Regions from separate parts of the Acidovorax sp. GW821-FHT10E04 genome, predicted to be linked through region 3. Evidence: predicted binding sites of a transcription regulator. Region 3 holds the regulator's gene; each other region holds the start of a gene.
The links. The regulator sigma-54, encoded in region 3, starts transcription at its own class of promoters, with help from an activator protein. The targets are predictions, from matches to a motif close to TGGCANGNAANCTGCTTT.

Region 1 (4,208 bases), on a different contig from region 3:
ACGCCCCGTGCTGTGGAAGTCGTCCAGCAGCACACGCACACGCACGCCGCGCTGGGCCGCCGCGATCACGCCCAGCAGCAGGCGCTCGGTACTGGCGTCAGCGTGGATGGCGTAGTACTGCAGGTCCAGCGTCTTCTGTGCGGCGTCGACCAGGGCGAGGCGGCTGCTGTAGGCCGCCTGGGGCCCGCTGAGCAGCAGGAACCCGGAAGGATGGCGGCCGCCCACCGACGCGCGGCGCGTTTCCACCAATTGGCCCAGGGCCGTGTCCGCAGGCGACGCCAATGCGCTCGACACCGGCCGGTCCACATCCTTGGGCAGGCCGGCGCAGCCGGTGATGGCGCTTGCAATGCACATGGCCAGGACGGCCAGCCAGCCATAGCGGGCGGTGGTGCCCAGGAACGGCGCTGGAGCGGCGGGAGCAGGGGGCAGTGCAGGCATGGCGCGATTGTGACCGTGCGGCGCCGCTCGCGCTTGTCAGACGCGGCGCCAACGCAGCCACGGTGGCGATCGGGTGGATGCGGGCGCATCGCGGTGCGGTGCCCTGGCGCCGCGGCGGCTACCAGCTCACTTCGCGATCGGGTGTGGCGCTGATCTTGTGGATCGACAGGTCCGCACCGTCGAACTCCTCTTCCTGCGAGAGCCGCAGGCCGACCGTGCTTTTGAGAATGCCATACACCACGAAGCCGCCCGCCAGTGCCCAGGCCACGCCCAGGGCGGTGCCGACAAGCTGGGCGGAAAAGCTCACCCCGCCGAGCCCGCCCAGCGCCTTGCTGCCAAAAATGCCAGCCGCCAGCCCGCCCCAGGTGCCGCACAGGCCGTGCAGCGGCCAGACACCCAGCACGTCGTCGATCTTCCACCGGTTCTGCGTGAGCGTGAACATCAGCACAAAAATGGCGCCAGCCACCGCACCCACCACGAGCGCACCCAGCGGGTGCATCAGGTCGGAGCCCGCGCACACCGCCACCAGCCCCGCCAGCGGGCCGTTGTGGACGAAGCCGGGGTCATTCTTGCCCAGCACCAGGGCGGCCAGCGTGCCGCCGACCATGGCCATCAGGGAGTTCACCGCCACCAGGCCGGAAAGTTTGTCCACGGTCTGCGCGCTCATCACATTGAAGCCGAACCAGCCCACGACGAGCACCCATGCGCCCAGCGCCAGAAACGGAATGTTGGAAGGCGGGTGCGCGGAGATGGCGCCATCCTTGCGATACCGGTTGGCGCGGGAGCCCAGCAGGATCACGGCAGGCAGGGCGATCCAGCCGCCCATCGCGTGCACCACGATGGAGCCGGCGAAATCATGGAACTCCTCGCCGGCGAACCCTTTGATCCAGGCCTGCACGCCAAAATGCTGGTTCCAGGCAATGCCCTCGAAGAATGGATACACAAAGCCGACGATGACCGCCGTGGCCATGAGCTGCGGCCAGAACTTGGCGCGTTCCGCGATCCCCCCCGACACGATGGCCGGAATGGCCGCTGCAAAGGTGAGCAGGAAGAAGAACTTCACCAGTGCATAGCCGCTTTGCTGCACCAGCGACTCGGCCCCCACGAAAAAGTGCGTGCCGTAGGCCACGCTGTACCCCACGGCAAAGTACACGACCGTGGACACAGAAAAATCCACCAGGATCTTCACCAGCGCATTCACCTGGTTCTTCTTGCGGACCGTGCCCAGCTCCAGGAAGGCAAAACCGGCGTGCATGGCCAGCACCATGATGGCCCCCAGAAGAATGAACAGGGCATCCGTGCCCTGTTTGAGTGCTTCCATAACGTCCTCTTGCAGTAAATTGATCCGTTCTGGTGCGGTTTGAGTGGGTGCACCAGATTTGCACCAAATTGAAGCAAGAAGCGCGCCAGAGGTTGGTGCGTGGCTTTTGCACTGCCTTGGGGCGGTGCGGCCGAAGGCGATCGCGAGGGCCGGATTAAAAACTATCCCGACCCTGGACCCGTGCCAGGACGCGAAGGTCCGGTCCGATCATCTCTGCGGATGTGAACTGCAGCGCAAGCCCGTCCGCCAGCGCATGGAGCGGGTCCAGGTTCGCCATGCCCAGCCCGGGGCCCAGCAGGCGAGGGGCCAAGTACACAAGCAGTTCATCGACGAGGCCTTCTCGGACGAGGGATCCATTGAGCTTGTGGCCTGCTTCCACATGCAGCTCATTGATTCCCCGCTGGCCAAGGTCTTTCAGCATCGCTGCCAGATCCACTTTGCCGCTGGCATTGGGCAGATGGATCACCGTGGCACCGCGAGCTTCCAAGGCGGCTTTCTTTTCCTTGCTTGTGTTGGCTGTGTAGACAAGGCAATCACGTCCGCCCATCAGCAGGTTGGCATGCGGGGGCAGCTGCAATTGACTATCCACCAAGACCACATGGGGCTGGCGGGGTGTAGGTACTTCCCGGACGTCCAGGCGGGGGTTGTCGTCCAGCACGGTACCAATGCCGGTCAAAATGGCACAGGCCCTTGCCCGCCAGGCATGCCCATCCGCGCGTGCCGTGCGCGAGGTGATCCACTGGCTGGCGCCGTTATGAAGCGCCGTGGTGCCGTCCAGGGACGCTGCCGTCTTGAGCCGCACCCATGGCGTGCCCCGAACCATGCGGCTGAAAAAACCGATGTTGAGTTCGCGTGATTCTTCTGCCCCTGGGCCCACGACAACCTCGATACCCGCCGCCCGCAATCGCTCGAATCCGTGGCCTGCGACCAGAGGGTTGGGGTCGGTGATGGATGCCACCACTTTTGCAATCCCGGCTTCGATCAATGCATTGCAGCATGGACCGGTGCGGCCATGGTGAGAGCATGGCTCCAGGGTGACATAGGCGGTGGCACCGCGCACGTCGCGGCCAGCTGCTGCGGCATCGCGCAGCGCCATGATTTCTGCATGGGCGCCACCAGCACGCTGAGTGAATCCTCGGCCCAGCACCTCACCGTCGGGAGCGGTGATGACGCAACCAACGCGAGGATTGGGGCTGGAAAGAAAAAGTGCCTGGGCGGCTAGCCCAAGCGCTTGGTTCGCATAGTGGAGCGCTGTAGTGGTCATTGCTCCAGGATGGTAGCGCAGTGCTTACTTGCTCCAGCATGTGGCGTCAAAGCCAGCGTCAGTTTGAATCTTGCCGTTCGCGCCGCGTATGCCCGTGTGGGTCAATGTGTAGTTCCCGCACTTGTCCCCAATTTGCGCGCCTCGGGGTGTGGCGGTCAATGTGAATGAGGATGTTGTCGCGGGACCACCAATGGACAAGGTGTACCGTTTGTTTGGATCGAGGGTTCCATCCGCAAGACGCCATTGAAGAGAGTTTGGAAGAGTCGTCGGGTACACGCCGTTCGCCGTGGAGGCCCGCTCCAACCACTGCTGCGCCTGAAGAAGGCCTGCGCGAGCATCGGCGCGGTGACCCCGCCGGATGTACTCCGTGTAGCTGGGGAAAGCGATGGCTGAGAGGATGCCAACGATTGCCACCACAATCATTAGCTCAATCAGCGTAAAGCCCCGATGTTGCCTTTTCATAAGACAGTGTGCTCCTGCTAAAGCTGGTTTATTGCATTTGACGCCAGCTGGGGCGCATGGATTGTTCTGGGAGGAGGGCGTTGTCCAAACTGTCGTCTGTCCCGTCAGGTTTTTTCCCAGTGACTCGCATCTTTTCTCCACGCTTGATCATGGTCTGTGCGCCAGCAGTGACGGACACTCTCGATGCTCCTTGGTCGGCTGCCAAGTTGTATTTGCCATTGCCATCCGTATCCATGATCTGCACGCTGGGCTTCTTGCCATCCATGATGTTGATAAGGGTCATGTATTGGCGTTCCTTGTCCACCGTGCCTGCTTCGCATGTTTCAACGGCAGGGTCTAGTCTGGAGCCCTTGGCCGGCACCTGCGAGAAGACGGTCAGCAGGTTGCTGCCGTCATAGAATTCGATAGGCTTGAGCAGGCGTTCGCGGGTCTGGGGCAGGTCCATGTACCAACCGCTGCTGGTTCCCCAATTCAGTACGGTGGCATCGGTAATGGTCCAGAACTCATGACCATCGCGGGTGTTCACGGACGCAGTGGGAATTGTGCGTTGGACCAGACTCGACTGGGTAACCGGTGCTGGCAGGTCCGCACTCGACTTCACCAGCTTGTTGCAAGGTGCGTCGGTAGAGGATGCGCAAACTTCCACACGGTCCTTCTTGGTGCCTACCAGCTTGTAGCGTGTGTTATCGAGCACCGAGTACAAGGTCTGCTTGTTCGCGTTGA
Region 2 (4,208 bases), on a different contig from region 3:
GGCCTGGGTCAGCACGGCGGTCTTGAGCCCGGCAAAGGAGAAGTCGAGATTGCCGCTGTGCAGCAGCGGGCGCGGCAGCTTGAAGGCCGCCGGATCGCCCTGCTCGGCCAGGCGTGACAGCGCCGGCCCTCCCGGGTAGCCCAGGCCCATGAGCTTGGCCGACTTGTCGAAGGCCTCGCCCGCCGCGTCGTCGATGGTCTCGCCCAGGATCTCGTAGCGGCCCACGCCGTCCACCCGCATGAGCTGGGTGTGGCCGCCGGAGACCAGCAGGGCCACGAAGGGGAACTCGGGCGGGTCCGCGCTCAGGAAGGGCGAGAGCAGGTGCCCCTCCAGGTGGTGCACGCCCAGCACCGGCTTGTCCAGCGCCGCGCCCAGCGCGCAGGCCACGCCGGCCCCCACCAGCAGGGCACCCGCCAGGCCCGGGCCGCGCGTGTAAGCAACCACGTCCACGTCCGCCAGCGTCTGGCCGGACTCCGTCAACACTTGCGTGGTCAGCGGCAGCACGCGGCGGATGTGGTCGCGGCTGGCCAGCTCGGGCACCACGCCACCATAGGCCTGGTGCATCTCGATCTGGCTGTGCAGGGCGTGGGACAGCAGGGTGGGAACGGCATCGCCCGTGGAGCGCACCAGCGCCACGCCGGTCTCGTCGCACGAGGATTCAATTCCGAGGATCAACAGACTCATGCCCCGAGTGTAAAACCCGGGCTCGCGGGGGGCCTGATGCAAAAACCCCTGCCGGCGGTGGCCGGCAGGGGTCGTGCATCCCCAGGGTCGCAGGCCGCGCCTACCAGCGGTCCGAGCGCATGCGCAGCTCCCAGCTGCCGCTGCGCAGTTCGTACACGCCCACCGCGCCGTAGCGCTGCTCGCCCTTGTCATCCCAGGTCATCGTGCCGATCACGGGCGCGTAGCCGTTGATGCCGTGCATGGCCTTGGTGATGTCCTTGGGGTCCGCGGACTTGGCCTTCTGGATGGCCGCCGAGAGCACGTACATGCTGTCGTAGCTGTAGTGCCCGCCGTACGCGGGCGGCTTCTTGTAGGCATCGATGTACTTTTCCAGGAAGGGCTTGCCCGTGGAAAACTCCTTGGCTTCCAGCACGGGCGAGGTGGCATAGACGCCCTCGACGATGCCGGCCCCCTTGGTCATGTCGGTGGTCTTGATGGTGTCGCCGCCCAGCAGGCTCACCTTGGTGTGCCCCACCTTGCGCAGGGCTTCCAGCAACGCCAGCGCCTGGAAGTCATTGAGGGTGGAGACGATCACCTCCACCTTCGCGGCCTTGAGTTCGCCGGCCAGTTCGTCGAATGCCGTGGTCTTGTCGTCGAACGACTTGCGCACCACCACCTCTTTCTTCTCGGCCTTGAGCTGCGCGGCGGCCCCGTCGGCCAGGCCCTTGCCGTAGGGCGTGCCATCGTCCAGCGCGGCATAGCGCGCGGCGCCCAGCTGGGTGGCGGCAAACGAGCCGATGGCGCGCGCCTGCAGCGTGTCGTTGCCCACCATGCGGAAGGTGGTGGAAAAACCCAGCTGCGTGAACTTGGGGTTGGTGGAGATGGCGATCTGCGCGATGTCCTTGGCCGCGTAGATGGGCGCGGTCTCGATGCTCACGCCCGAATTCAGGTGCCCGATGACGGCCACCACGCCGGCATCCACCAGCTGCTGGGCCACCGTCTTGCCGGTGGCCGCGTCGGCCTTGTCGTCCACCGCCACCACCTCCAGCGTCACCCGCTTGCCGTCCACGGTGTAGCCGCCCTTGTTCAGTTCGGCCACGGCCAGGTTCACGCCATTGAGCAAGTCCTGCCCGAGGGCGCCCAGGGGGCCGCTCAAGGGCTGCGCCACGCCGATCTTGATGGTGTCGGGCACCTTGCCGCACCCGGACAGGAGCAGCAGCGCCATGGACGCGGCGGTGGTCAAGGCCAGCCCGGCGGCGAAACGGCGCCGGTCAATATGCTTGTTCATGCGGAATCCTCATCAATATGTCAATGTGACCAGATGTATATGCGACGACGGAGGAAAGGCGCTATCGGGTATGCCCTGCCAATCGGCAAACTATTAGCAAGTTTCAGACCCTGCAAGGCAAGGCCCTTGCCGGAACCCGGCGCCTGCCCGGGGCGCACCGCTTCGGCGCACCAATTTGTGGCGTAAAAATTGCTTATGCTCCGGGGTATGAACGAGTCTCTGCGCATCGTGGTGGTGGCCCCGGACCTGGCCATTGCCGACCCCGACGACGAACACGCCGTGCTGCAGGCGGAGCGTTCGCGGGCGCTGCGCATCGGGCTGCTGGAGAACAATTTCAACCTGATCGCCACGCTGCCCGCGGATGTGTTCCTGAGCGAGCGGATCGCCCAGTTGCAGCCCGACCTGATCATCGTGGACGCCGAGAGCGAGGCCCGCGACGCGCTGGAACACGTGGTGGTGGCCACGCGCGACGAACGCCGCCCCATCGTGATGTTCACCAACGACGAGGACACCTCGCACGTCAAGGACGCGGTGGCCGCGGGCGTGTCGGCCTACATCGTGGCCGGCCTCGCGCCCCAGCGCATCCGCCCCATCCTGGACGTGGCGATGGCGCGCTTCCAGCACGAGCAGGCGCTGCGCGCCGAGCTCGCCGATGCCAAGACCGAGCTCAAGGACCGCAAGACCATCGACCGCGCCAAGGGCCTGCTCATGCAGCGCCAGGGCCTGACCGAGCAGGCCGCGTACGAGAAACTGCGCAAGACCGCCATGGACAAGGGCCTCAAGCTCGTGGATGTGGCCCAGCGCATGCTCGACGTGATGGACCTGCTCGGGTAAGCAGGTGACACCCTCCTGAGGCGCTGCGCGCATCGGTGCAGCCGCCAGAGGCCGCCCGCTCCTGGGGACGTCCAGACTGCGCAGGCAGTCTTGGAGCCGCGGCCCTTGGCCCCTCCTCTCGAATCGCTGCCCGGCTCGGGAAAGGGGACGATCCCCTCGCTGCGCAGCGGTCCTTGCCCGGCATCCCCGGCCTGGGCCACGCCCAGGTCCACCGGCTTCTCCCGGATGGTGCGCCGCACAAAGGCAGTGCGGCATTCACCGCGCGCACAACCTCCGCGCGTTTGCAGGTCAAAAAGGCCCCCAGCGCTTGATCCATTTGCGCAAGCAGCTATTAATTCAATAGCAAACCATGCGCCGAACTGATGCGGAGCCCGTGCGGCAAGGCCTGGCACGCCACTTGCATTAACCCCTGCGAGACCAATGGCGGTCTCACCCCCACACAGCACGGGCCCAAAGGCGGGCCGGTGCTGGGCGAGCCCTTCATCGGGTATCGCCATGGACAGAGGCGTCCCTCACCGACCGGTGCTGCATGTATGCAGGCTGCTCGGGAGGACGCCTTTTTTGTTTTCAACGCTATGAGGAAGTGCCCCATGACCGATCTGCTCAAAACCAGCCTCAACCGCCGCACCGTGCTGCAGGCCGCCACCGTGGGCGCCGTCGGCGTCAGCCCCGCGCTGCGTGCGCTGGTGCACGCCCAGGGCTCGGACGCGCCGGAGAAGAAGGAAGTCAAGATCGGCTTCATCCCGCTGACCGACTGCGCCAGCGTGGTGATGGCCTCGGTGCTCGGCATCGACAAGAAGTACGGCGTGACCATCATCCCCACCAAGGAAGCCTCCTGGGCCGGTGTGCGCGACAAGCTGGTCAACGGCGAACTCGACTTCGCCCACGTGCTGTACGGCCTGGTCTACGGCGTGCACCTGGGCCTGGCCGGGCCCAAGAAGGACATGGCCGTGCTGATGAACCTGAACCACAACGGGCAGGCCATCACGCTGTCCAAGAAGCTCGCCGACAAGGGCGCCGTCAATGGCGCGGGCCTGGCCAAGCTGATGGCCAGCGAGAAGCGCGAGTACACCTTCGCGCAGACCTTCCCCACCGGCACGCACGCCATGTGGCTGTACTACTGGCTGGCGGCCAACGGCATCAACCCGATGAAGGATGCCAAGGTCATCACCGTGCCCCCGCCACAGATGGTGGCCAACATGCGCGTGGGCAACATGGACGGCTTCTGCGTGGGCGAGCCCTGGAACCACCGCGCCATCATGGACGGCATCGGCGTGACGGCCACGACCACGCAGGACATCTGGAAGGACCACCCCGAGAAGGTGCTGGGCACCACGTCCGAATTCGTGCAGAAGTACCCCAACACGGCCCGTGCCGTGACGGCCGCCATCCTGGAGGCCAGCAAGTGGATCGACGAAGGCCT
Region 3 (4,208 bases):
GGCTACCAGTACGGCGTGGTCACGGCCGAGGCGGGCAAGCGGGCCTTCTTCCGCCAGAAGCGCGATACCGTGGCGGGGGCGCCGGACGAGTTCATCGAAGGCGAGAGCGAAGTCATCGAGTACGACGGCAAGGCCGACAACGTGCGCTTCATCACCCGCGCCGAACTGCGCCGCTACCGCGGGGCGGTCCTCAGCGACGAGATCACCGGCGCCGTGATCGTCTACAACAACCTCACCGATGTGTTCACCGTGGACGGCAAGCGCACCCCCGCGACCAATGCGGCGGGCGATGCGCCCGCGCCCGGCAGCCGGGTGCGCGCGGTGCTCGCGCCCAAGGACCCGCCCGCCGGTGCCGCCGCGCCGGAGGCCGCGCCCCCGGCATCGGCGCCGGTGCTGCGCCCCAGCAACAGCCTTGGCGGCGGCTCCAAGTGAGCGCGCAGCCCGTCAGCCCCGGTCCTGACACCCAGGCGGGCAGCCGCCTGGAGGTGCAGCACCTGGCCAAGTCGTATGGCAGCCGCAAGGTCGTCAAGGATGTGTCGCTGGTCGTGCAAAAGGGCGAGGTCGTGGGCCTGCTGGGGCCCAACGGCGCGGGCAAGACCACCTCGTTCTACATGATCGTGGGCCTGGTGCGCAGCGACGCGGGCGACATCCGCATCGACGGCCATTCGGTGGCCCACATGCCCATCCACCGCCGCTCGCGGCTGGGGCTGTCCTACCTGCCGCAGGAAGCCTCCATCTTCCGCAAGCTCACGGTCGAAGAGAACGTGCGCGCGGTGCTGGAGCTGCAGCGCGCGGACGACGACGGCAAGCCGCTGTCGCGCGAGGCCATCGAAGAGCGTCTCACGGCCTTGCTGCAGGAGCTGCGCGTGGACCACCTGCGGGCCTCGCCCGCCATGGCCCTGTCGGGCGGCGAGCGCCGCCGCGTCGAGATCGCCCGCGCGCTGGCCACGCAGCCGCGCTTCATCCTGCTGGACGAGCCCTTTGCGGGCATCGACCCCATCGCCGTGATCGAGATACAGCGCATCATCGGTTTTCTCAAGGCGCGCGGCATCGGCGTGCTCATCACCGACCACAACGTGCGCGAGACGCTGGGCATCTGCGACCACGCCTTCATCATCAGCGATGGCCAGGTGCTGGCCCAGGGCACGCCATCCGAGATCGTGGACAACGCCGAAGTGCGCCGGGTGTACCTGGGCGAACATTTCCGCATGTAGACATGGCCTCCACGCTTGTCACTTCGTGTACTGCGCTGCCCCCCGAGGGGGGCTTCGCGCCTTGGGGCGGCCCGGCGGCGCTCAATCAATGAAACCTGGACTCTCGCTGCGCGTCTCGCAGCATCTTGCATTGACCCCCCAACTTCAGCAGTCCATCCGGCTGCTGCAGTTGTCCACGCTGGAACTCTCGCAGGAAGTCGAGCAGATGCTCGACGAAAACCCGTTCCTCGAACGCAACGCCGACGAGGCGCCGCGCGAGGAGTTTGGCCTGGAAGCCGCCGATACGCCGGCCCAGGCCGACGACTACAGCGCGGATGATGCTATTTTTTCAGGAGCTACCAGCGCAAGCAGTACCAGCGCTGAGGCTCAAAATGATGCTGAAACTCCGAGCGCGGGCGCCGACGAGCCCGACTGGAGCGGCGACGGCACGGTGGAGATGGCGCCCAACGACGCCGAGTGGGGCGGCGACGCCCCCGCCCGCAACCGCAACGACGCCGAAGGCGACGAGGCCGACGCCACCGAGCTGGCCCGCACGCACGAATCGCTGACCGCCTTTTTGCACCGACAGGCGCTGGCGCTGCGCCTGTCCGAGATCGACCGCGCCGCGCTGCGCTTCCTGATCGAATCGCTCAACGACGACGGCTACCTGGAGGATCCGCTCGAAGAGCTGGCCATCAGCCTGGCCGGGCCCGACGACCTGGAGCAGATCGAGGAACTGGTGCACCGCTTCACCGTGGCACAGCGGCTGCTGCAGAGCCTGGAGCCCGTGGGCGTGGGCGCGCGCGGCCTGGCCGAGTGCCTGACGCTGCAGCTCAAGGCGCTGGCCGCCGACGAGGACAGCGACATCGACCCCGACACCGTGCAGACCGCGCTGCGCGTGTGCCAGCAGCCGCTGGAGATGCTGGCGCGGCGCGACGTGCGCCGCCTCACGCAGGCCTGCGGCGACAGCGAGGAGCGCACCCGCGCCGCCATGGCGCTGATCGCCCGGCTGGAGCCGCGCCCGGGGCGCCGCTTCGCCGACGTGGAGCGCAACATCATCATCCCCGACGTGATCGTGCGCAAGGCCGGGCGCGCCAATGGCCGCGACGGGCAGCACAACTTCATCGTGCAGCTCAACCCCGACGTGATGCCGCGCCTGCGCGTGCACGACATCTATGCCGGCGCCCTGCGCGGCCACAAGGGCGGCGAGGGCCACCAGGGCATGCAGCAGCGCCTGCAGGAGGCGCGCTGGTTCATCAAGAACATCCAGCAGCGCTTCGACACCATCCTGCGCGTCTCGCGCGCCATCGTGGAGCGGCAGAAGAACTTCTTCACCCACGGCGAACTCGCGATGCGCCCGCTGGTGCTGCGCGACATCGCCGACGAGCTGGGCCTGCACGAGTCCACCATCAGCCGCGTGACCACGGCCAAGTACATGGCCACGCCCATCGGCACCTACGAGCTCAAGTACTTCTTCGGCTCGGGCCTGGGCACCGAGACCGGCGGCAATGCGTCGAGCACCGCCGTGCGTGCCCTCATCAAGCAATTCGTGGCCGCCGAGAGCCCGACCAAGCCGCTGTCCGACAGCCAGATCGCCGAGATGCTCAAGGAGCAGGGCATCGAGTGCGCGCGCCGCACCGTCGCCAAGTACCGCGAGGCGCTCAAGATCGCGCCGGCGAATCTGCGCAAGGCGCTGTAGGCGCCGTGCGGGCGTGTGCACGGCGCATGCGCCTGGTGGCCCGTTTTTCCGCTCCGTTGCTGTCTTTCCCTCTTACTTCGCCACCCCGTCCATGGCCCGCATCGTCTTCGACCTTCCCGCGCACTTCGGTTTCGCCACCGAAATGCAGATCTACATCAGCCACGTCAACCAGGGCGGGCACCTGGACAACGCGCAGCTGCTGAGCCTCGTGTCCGAGGCCCGGGTGCGGTTTTTCCAGTCACTCGGCTACCCCGAGGCCGACGTGGGCGGGCTGTCCATCGTGGTCGGAGACATCGTGGCGCAGTACAAGTCCGAGGGGTTCCACGGCGAGACCATGCGCGTGGAGATGGCGCCTGCGGACTTCAACCGCTATGGGTTCGACCTGGTCTTTTGCATGACCGAGAAGACCTCGGGCCGCGAGGTGGCGCGCGGCAAGATCGGCATCGTTTTCATCGGCAAGGCCGGCCGCAAGGTGGCGCCGATCCCGGACTCCATCCGCCAGTTGCTGCTGGCCCGTGCGGGCACGCCGGATTCACACGCACTTTCCGAGCGCGTATCCTCACCATCGTCATGAATCAACTCCAACTTTTTCTCCCTTGCGCCGCCGGTGTGGAGGGCTTTCTGGCCGACGAGGTGCATGGCATCACCGGCCTCACGGGGCAAGACCTGCTGGTCGGCCGTGGCGGCGTGCTGCTGCGCGCGTCCTGGCGCGAGGCGCTGCTGCTCAACCTGCACAGCCGCCTGGCCCAGCGCGTGCTGGTGCAGCTGGCGCACCGCCCCTACCGCTCTGAAAACGACCTGTATGCCGCCGCCAGCGACGTGGCGTGGGAAATCTGGTTCACCACGCGCCAGACCTTCAAGGTCGAGGTGACGGCCCAGCACAGCCCGCTGCAGAGCCTCAACTTCGCAGGCCTCAAGGTCAAGGACGCCGTGGCCGACCGGTTTCGCGCCAAAAGCGGCGTGCGCCCCGATGTGAACACGCAGTGGCCCGACGTGCGCATCCACCTGCACCTGACCACGGAAGAAGCCACCATCTACATCGACACCTCCGGCGAGCCGCTGTTCAAGCGTGGCTGGCGCGAGGACAAGGGCGATGCCCCGCTGAAGGAAACCCTGGCCGCCGCCATGATCGCCGCCAGCGGCTGGGACCCGCACGGTGACAACCCCCAGCCGCTGTACGACCCCTGCTGCGGCAGCGGCACCATCGCCATCGAGGCCGCGCAGATCGCCTGTCGCATCCCGGCGGGCATGCTGCGCCGCTTTGCGTTCGAGAAACTGCTGCCCTACCAGGCCCATGTCTGGACTGCTATTAAAAA
Region 4 (4,208 bases), on a different contig from region 3:
CGGCGATGCGGCGCAGTTCGTCGGCCGTGGTCTCGCCGCCCCACATGCGCGGGATGACGCTGTAGGTGCCGTCTTTCTGGATGTTGGCGTGGCTGCGTTCGTTGATGAAGCGGCTTTGCGGATCGTCCCTGGCCTCCTTGGGCCAGGTGCTGATGAGGTAGTAGTTGACCGCGGGGCGGCAGCTGGCGCAGCCATTGGGCGTCTTCCATTCCATGAACCTGAACACGTCGGCGATGGTCACCAGCTTGGCTGTGCGAATCGCATCGCGCACGGCCTGGTGGCCGTGGTCGGTGCAACCGCACATGGCCTTGGTCTTGGGCGTGGCGCTGTAGTCGCCGCCCGCCGTGAACATGATGATCTGCTCCACCAGCCCGGTGCACGAGCCGCAGGATGCGCTGGCCTTGGTGTGCTTGCGCACTTCGTCCAGCGTGAACAGGCCTTTTTCCTTGATGGCCTTGCAGATGGCGCCCTTGGTCACGCCGTTGCAGCCGCAGACCTCGTCGCTGTCCTGCATGGCGGCGGCCTTGCTCTGGCCCTGGTGGCCCGTGTCGCCCATGTTGGATTCGCCGAACATGAGCCGGTCGCGGATGTCGCTCACCGTGCGGCCGTCGCGCAGCAGCTTGAAATACCAGCTGCCGTCCACCGTGTCGCCGTACAGGCACGCGCCCACGAGCTTGTCGTCCTTGAGCACCAGTTTCTTGTACACGCCGCCGAAGGGGTCGCTCATCACGATTTCCTCGGTGCCTTCGCCGCCCTGGAAGTCGCCGGCCGAGAACAGGTCGATGCCGGTGACCTTGAGCTTGGTGGAGGTGAGCGAGCCCTGGTAGCGGCCGATGCCGAACTCGGCCAGGTGGTTGGCCAGCACCTTGCCCTGCTCGAACAGCGGGGCCACCAGGCCATAGGCGATGCCCCGGTGCGCGGCGCACTCGCCCACGGCGTAGATGCGCGCGTCGGTGGTGGTCTGCAGCGTGTCGCTCACCACGATGCCGCGGTTCACGTGCAGGCGCATCTTTTCGGCGAGCTGCGTGTTGGGGCGGATGCCTACGGCCATCACCACGAGGTCGGCGGGCACCTCGGTGCCGTCCTTGAACTTGATGCCTGCCACGCGGCCATCGGCGTTGCCCACCAGTTCCTGCGTCTGCGCGCCGATCAGGAACTGCATGCCGCGCTGCTGCAGCGAATCCTGCAGCATCTTGCCCGCCACGTCGTCCAGCTGGCGTTCCATGAGCCAGCCCGCCACGTGCACCACGGTGACCTGCATGCCGCGCTTCATGAGGCCGTTGGCGGCCTCCAGGCCCAGCAGGCCGCCGCCGATGACCACGGCGTGTTTGTAGGTGGCGGCGGCGTCGATCATGGCCTGGGTGTCGGCGATGTCGCGGTAGGCCAGCACGCCTTGGAGGTCCTTGCCGGGGATGGGCAGGATGAAGGGGTTGGAGCCCGTGGCAAGGATCAGGCGGTCGTATTCGGCGGTGACCACCGTGCCGTCCTTGCTGGTGGCGCTGACCACGCGGCGCACGCGGTCCACATCGGTCACGGTGAAGCCGGTGTGCAGCGTGATGTGGTTGTCGGCATACCAGGACCAGTCGTTCAGAATGATCTCGTCGATGGTCTGCTCGCCGGCCAGCACGGGCGAGAGCAGGATGCGGTTGTAGTTGGGGTGCGGCTCTGCGCCGAACACCGTGATGTCGTACAGATCGGGGGCAATCTTGAGCAGCTCTTCCAGCGTGCGCACACCGGCCATGCCGTTCCCCACCATCACCAGCTTGAGCTTTTTCATCGTGACTCCGTCCGTTGCGCCGCCGGGGCGGCGCGAAAAACAAAAAAGGCGTCCACACGATGCTGCTTCGAATGCGATTCGAAACGGCATGTGGGGACGCCTTTGTCCGTACAACTCCTCGGTGCGCCATTGCACGGCTGAATTGCGGGACCCCGCAGGGTCGTTGCCTACGTTAAGCAATGCTTGTGCCAGTCGCCCTGCACGCATCTGGGGCGCGGGCTGGCGCCGGGCCCGGAGAATGGGGCAGGCCGGGGCCGGACCCGTGCCGCCCCGCGCACCCGGCGGGCGCGGCATGCACCACCTTGGGCATGAAACCTGCATGGAGCTGGTGCATGAGTTTTGAACTGGACTTTGGCTACACCTCGCAGGCCGGGCGCAAGGCGTTGAACGAGGACTTCGCCGCGCTGGTGTCCGGGCAGGGGCGCGAGCGCGAGCGGGGTGCAATCGCCGCCATCGCCGATGGCGTGAGCACGGGCGGCAACGGCCGCGAGGCCGCCCAGACCACGGTCAACACGCTGGTGAACGACTACTTCGCCACGCCCGACACCTGGGATACCACGGTGGCGCTGGACCGCATCCTGTCCGCCCACAACGGCTGGCTCGCGTCCATGAACCGGCGCCGCCAGCCCGCGGTGGGGCTGACCACCGTGACCGCGCTGGTGCTGCGCGGCCAGTCGTACACGCTGGCCCATGTGGGCGACACGCGGGCCTACCTGCTGCGCGGCGGCCGGCTGCAGCAGCTGACCGCCGACCACGTGATGTCGCAGCACGACTTCGCCCACCAGCTCACCCGCGCCATGGGCCTGGATGACCATGTGGTGGTGGACTACAGCCAGGGCGAACTGCACAGCGGCGACCTGTTCGTGCTGCTCTCCGATGGCGTGCACGGCAGCCTTCCCGTGCGCGAACTGCGCCAGCTGCTGCGCCAGGGCGGGCCGGCGCAGGCCCTGAGCGACGGGCTGGTGCAGGCCGCGCTGCGCCGAGGCAGCAGCGACAACGTGACCGCGCTGATCGTGCAGGTGCAGGGCGTTCTGGAGGCCACGCTGCAGGATGAATCCCGCCGTGCGCAGGACCTGCCCGTGCTGCCCCTGCTCAAGGTGGGCGACACCGTGGATGGCCTCACGGTGACGGCCCTGGTGGCCGACAGCGGCATCCACCGCATCTACCAGGTGCGCGACGGGGCTACGCAGCGGCTGTATGCCCTCAAGACCCTGCTGCCCGCGCGCGCCCACGACGCGCAGGAGCGGGCCACGCTGGCGCACGAGGCCTGGGTGGCGCGGCGCATGCAGTCGGGCCAGGCCGCAGCCCATCTGGCGCGGCTCAACGACTGGCCATTGGGCGCCACCGGCACGGGCGACGGCGCGGGGGCCAGCGCGTTTTACCTGCTGTACGACTGGCATTCCGGCGACACGCTGGGGCAGCGCCTGCGCCACCGCCAGCACCTGGCCGTGGGGCAGGCCGTGACGGTGGCCGTGCAGGCCGCGCGCGTGCTGGGCTGGCTGCACCGCCAGGGCGTGGTGCACCGCGACATCAAGCCCGACAACCTGCACCTGGGCGACGACGGCGTGCTGCGCGTGCTGGACCTGGGCGTGGCCCTCTCGGGCCGCGAACCCGAGGCCACGCGCCGCCTGCACGCGGGCACCCCCAGCTACATGAACCCCGAGCAGTGGCCGGGCTACGAACGCAACGGCGATCCCGCCGGCCAGCTGCCCGACGCGGGCAGCGACCTGTTCGCGCTGGGCGTCACGCTGTACCAGCTGCTCAGCCACGGGCGCCTGCCCTATGGCGAGGTGGTGCAGTACCAGCTGGGCCGCTACCACCGCGACCCCGTGGCCCCCAGCCGCCACAACCCGGGCGTGCCCATCTGGCTCGACCAGATCGCCCTGAAGGCCGTGGCGCGCCACCGCGCGCAGCGCTTCGAGACGGCGGAGGAGCTGCTGCTGGCCCTGGAGCGCGGCGCGTCGCGGCCCCTGTCGGCCCCCGGCCCCCAGCCCCTGATGCAGCGCGATGCCACGGCCCTGTGGAAGATCGCGCTCGCGGTGAGCGTGCTGGTGAACCTGCTGCTGATCTACTGGCTGCTGTTCCTGCCCCGGTAGGGGGCGGCAATGGTGGTTGATTGCTATTGAAAACATAGCTGCCGGCGCTGATGGAGAAAGCGCCAGGGCCTGTTTTTCCTTCAAGATAACATCGCGGTGGTGCGCGGCCTCTGAAGCCGCCCCGGCCCCTGCGGGGATGCCGGGCAGGGGCTTTTCCTTTCGGGCGGCCCGTGCCCGCGCCTCCGTGGGCAGGCACAAGGCAAGGCCGCAACGCCTCAGGAGGAAGTCCTGGCCCGTCCGCCGCGTTCGGCCCAGGTCCGCGTCCAGCGGATCTGCATCACGCGCAGCAGCAGCAGCATGGCCAGCGCACACACTGCGATGCCCACGAAACCCCA

Region 1: AC07OC_RS15200 (ammonium transporter) is a predicted target of sigma-54. The motif match lies at 1,830-1,847, and genes of this name have one in related genera.
Region 2: AC07OC_RS05155 (ANTAR domain-containing response regulator) is a predicted target of sigma-54. The motif match lies at 2,130-2,147, and genes of this name have one in related genera.
Region 4: nirB (nitrite reductase large subunit NirB) is a predicted target of sigma-54. The motif match lies at 1,951-1,968, and genes of this name have one in related genera.

The regions. Positions count from the first base shown of each region.
Region 1 covers NZ_JBWKMT010000004.1:381,900-386,107, forward strand. The annotation lists gene AC07OC_RS15195 (phospholipase D family protein) at 1-438, opposite strand, end outside; gene AC07OC_RS15200 (ammonium transporter) at 557-1,759, opposite strand; gene ribD (bifunctional diaminohydroxyphosphoribosylaminopyrimidine deaminase/5-amino-6-(5-phosphoribosylamino)uracil reductase RibD) at 1,914-3,023, opposite strand; gene AC07OC_RS15210 (type IV pilin protein) at 3,048-3,485, opposite strand; gene AC07OC_RS15215 (pilus assembly protein) at 3,514-4,208, opposite strand, start outside.
Region 2 covers NZ_JBWKMT010000002.1:64,195-68,402, reverse strand. The annotation lists gene tsaD (tRNA (adenosine(37)-N6)-threonylcarbamoyltransferase complex transferase subunit TsaD) at 1-684, opposite strand, end outside; gene AC07OC_RS05160 (branched-chain amino acid ABC transporter substrate-binding protein) at 785-1,951, opposite strand; gene AC07OC_RS05155 (ANTAR domain-containing response regulator) at 2,159-2,785, shown strand; gene AC07OC_RS05150 (CmpA/NrtA family ABC transporter substrate-binding protein) at 3,376-4,208, shown strand, end outside.
Region 3 covers NZ_JBWKMT010000008.1:30,844-35,051, forward strand. The annotation lists gene lptA (lipopolysaccharide transport periplasmic protein LptA) at 1-432, shown strand, start outside; gene lptB (LPS export ABC transporter ATP-binding protein) at 429-1,214, shown strand; gene AC07OC_RS22775 (RNA polymerase factor sigma-54) at 1,303-2,892, shown strand; gene AC07OC_RS22780 (acyl-CoA thioesterase) at 2,984-3,466, shown strand; gene AC07OC_RS22785 (THUMP domain-containing class I SAM-dependent RNA methyltransferase) at 3,463-4,208, shown strand, end outside.
Region 4 covers NZ_JBWKMT010000002.1:44,291-48,498, forward strand. The annotation lists gene nirB (nitrite reductase large subunit NirB) at 1-1,777, opposite strand, end outside; gene AC07OC_RS05070 (bifunctional protein-serine/threonine kinase/phosphatase) at 2,110-3,873, shown strand; gene AC07OC_RS05075 (MFS transporter) at 4,089-4,208, opposite strand, start outside.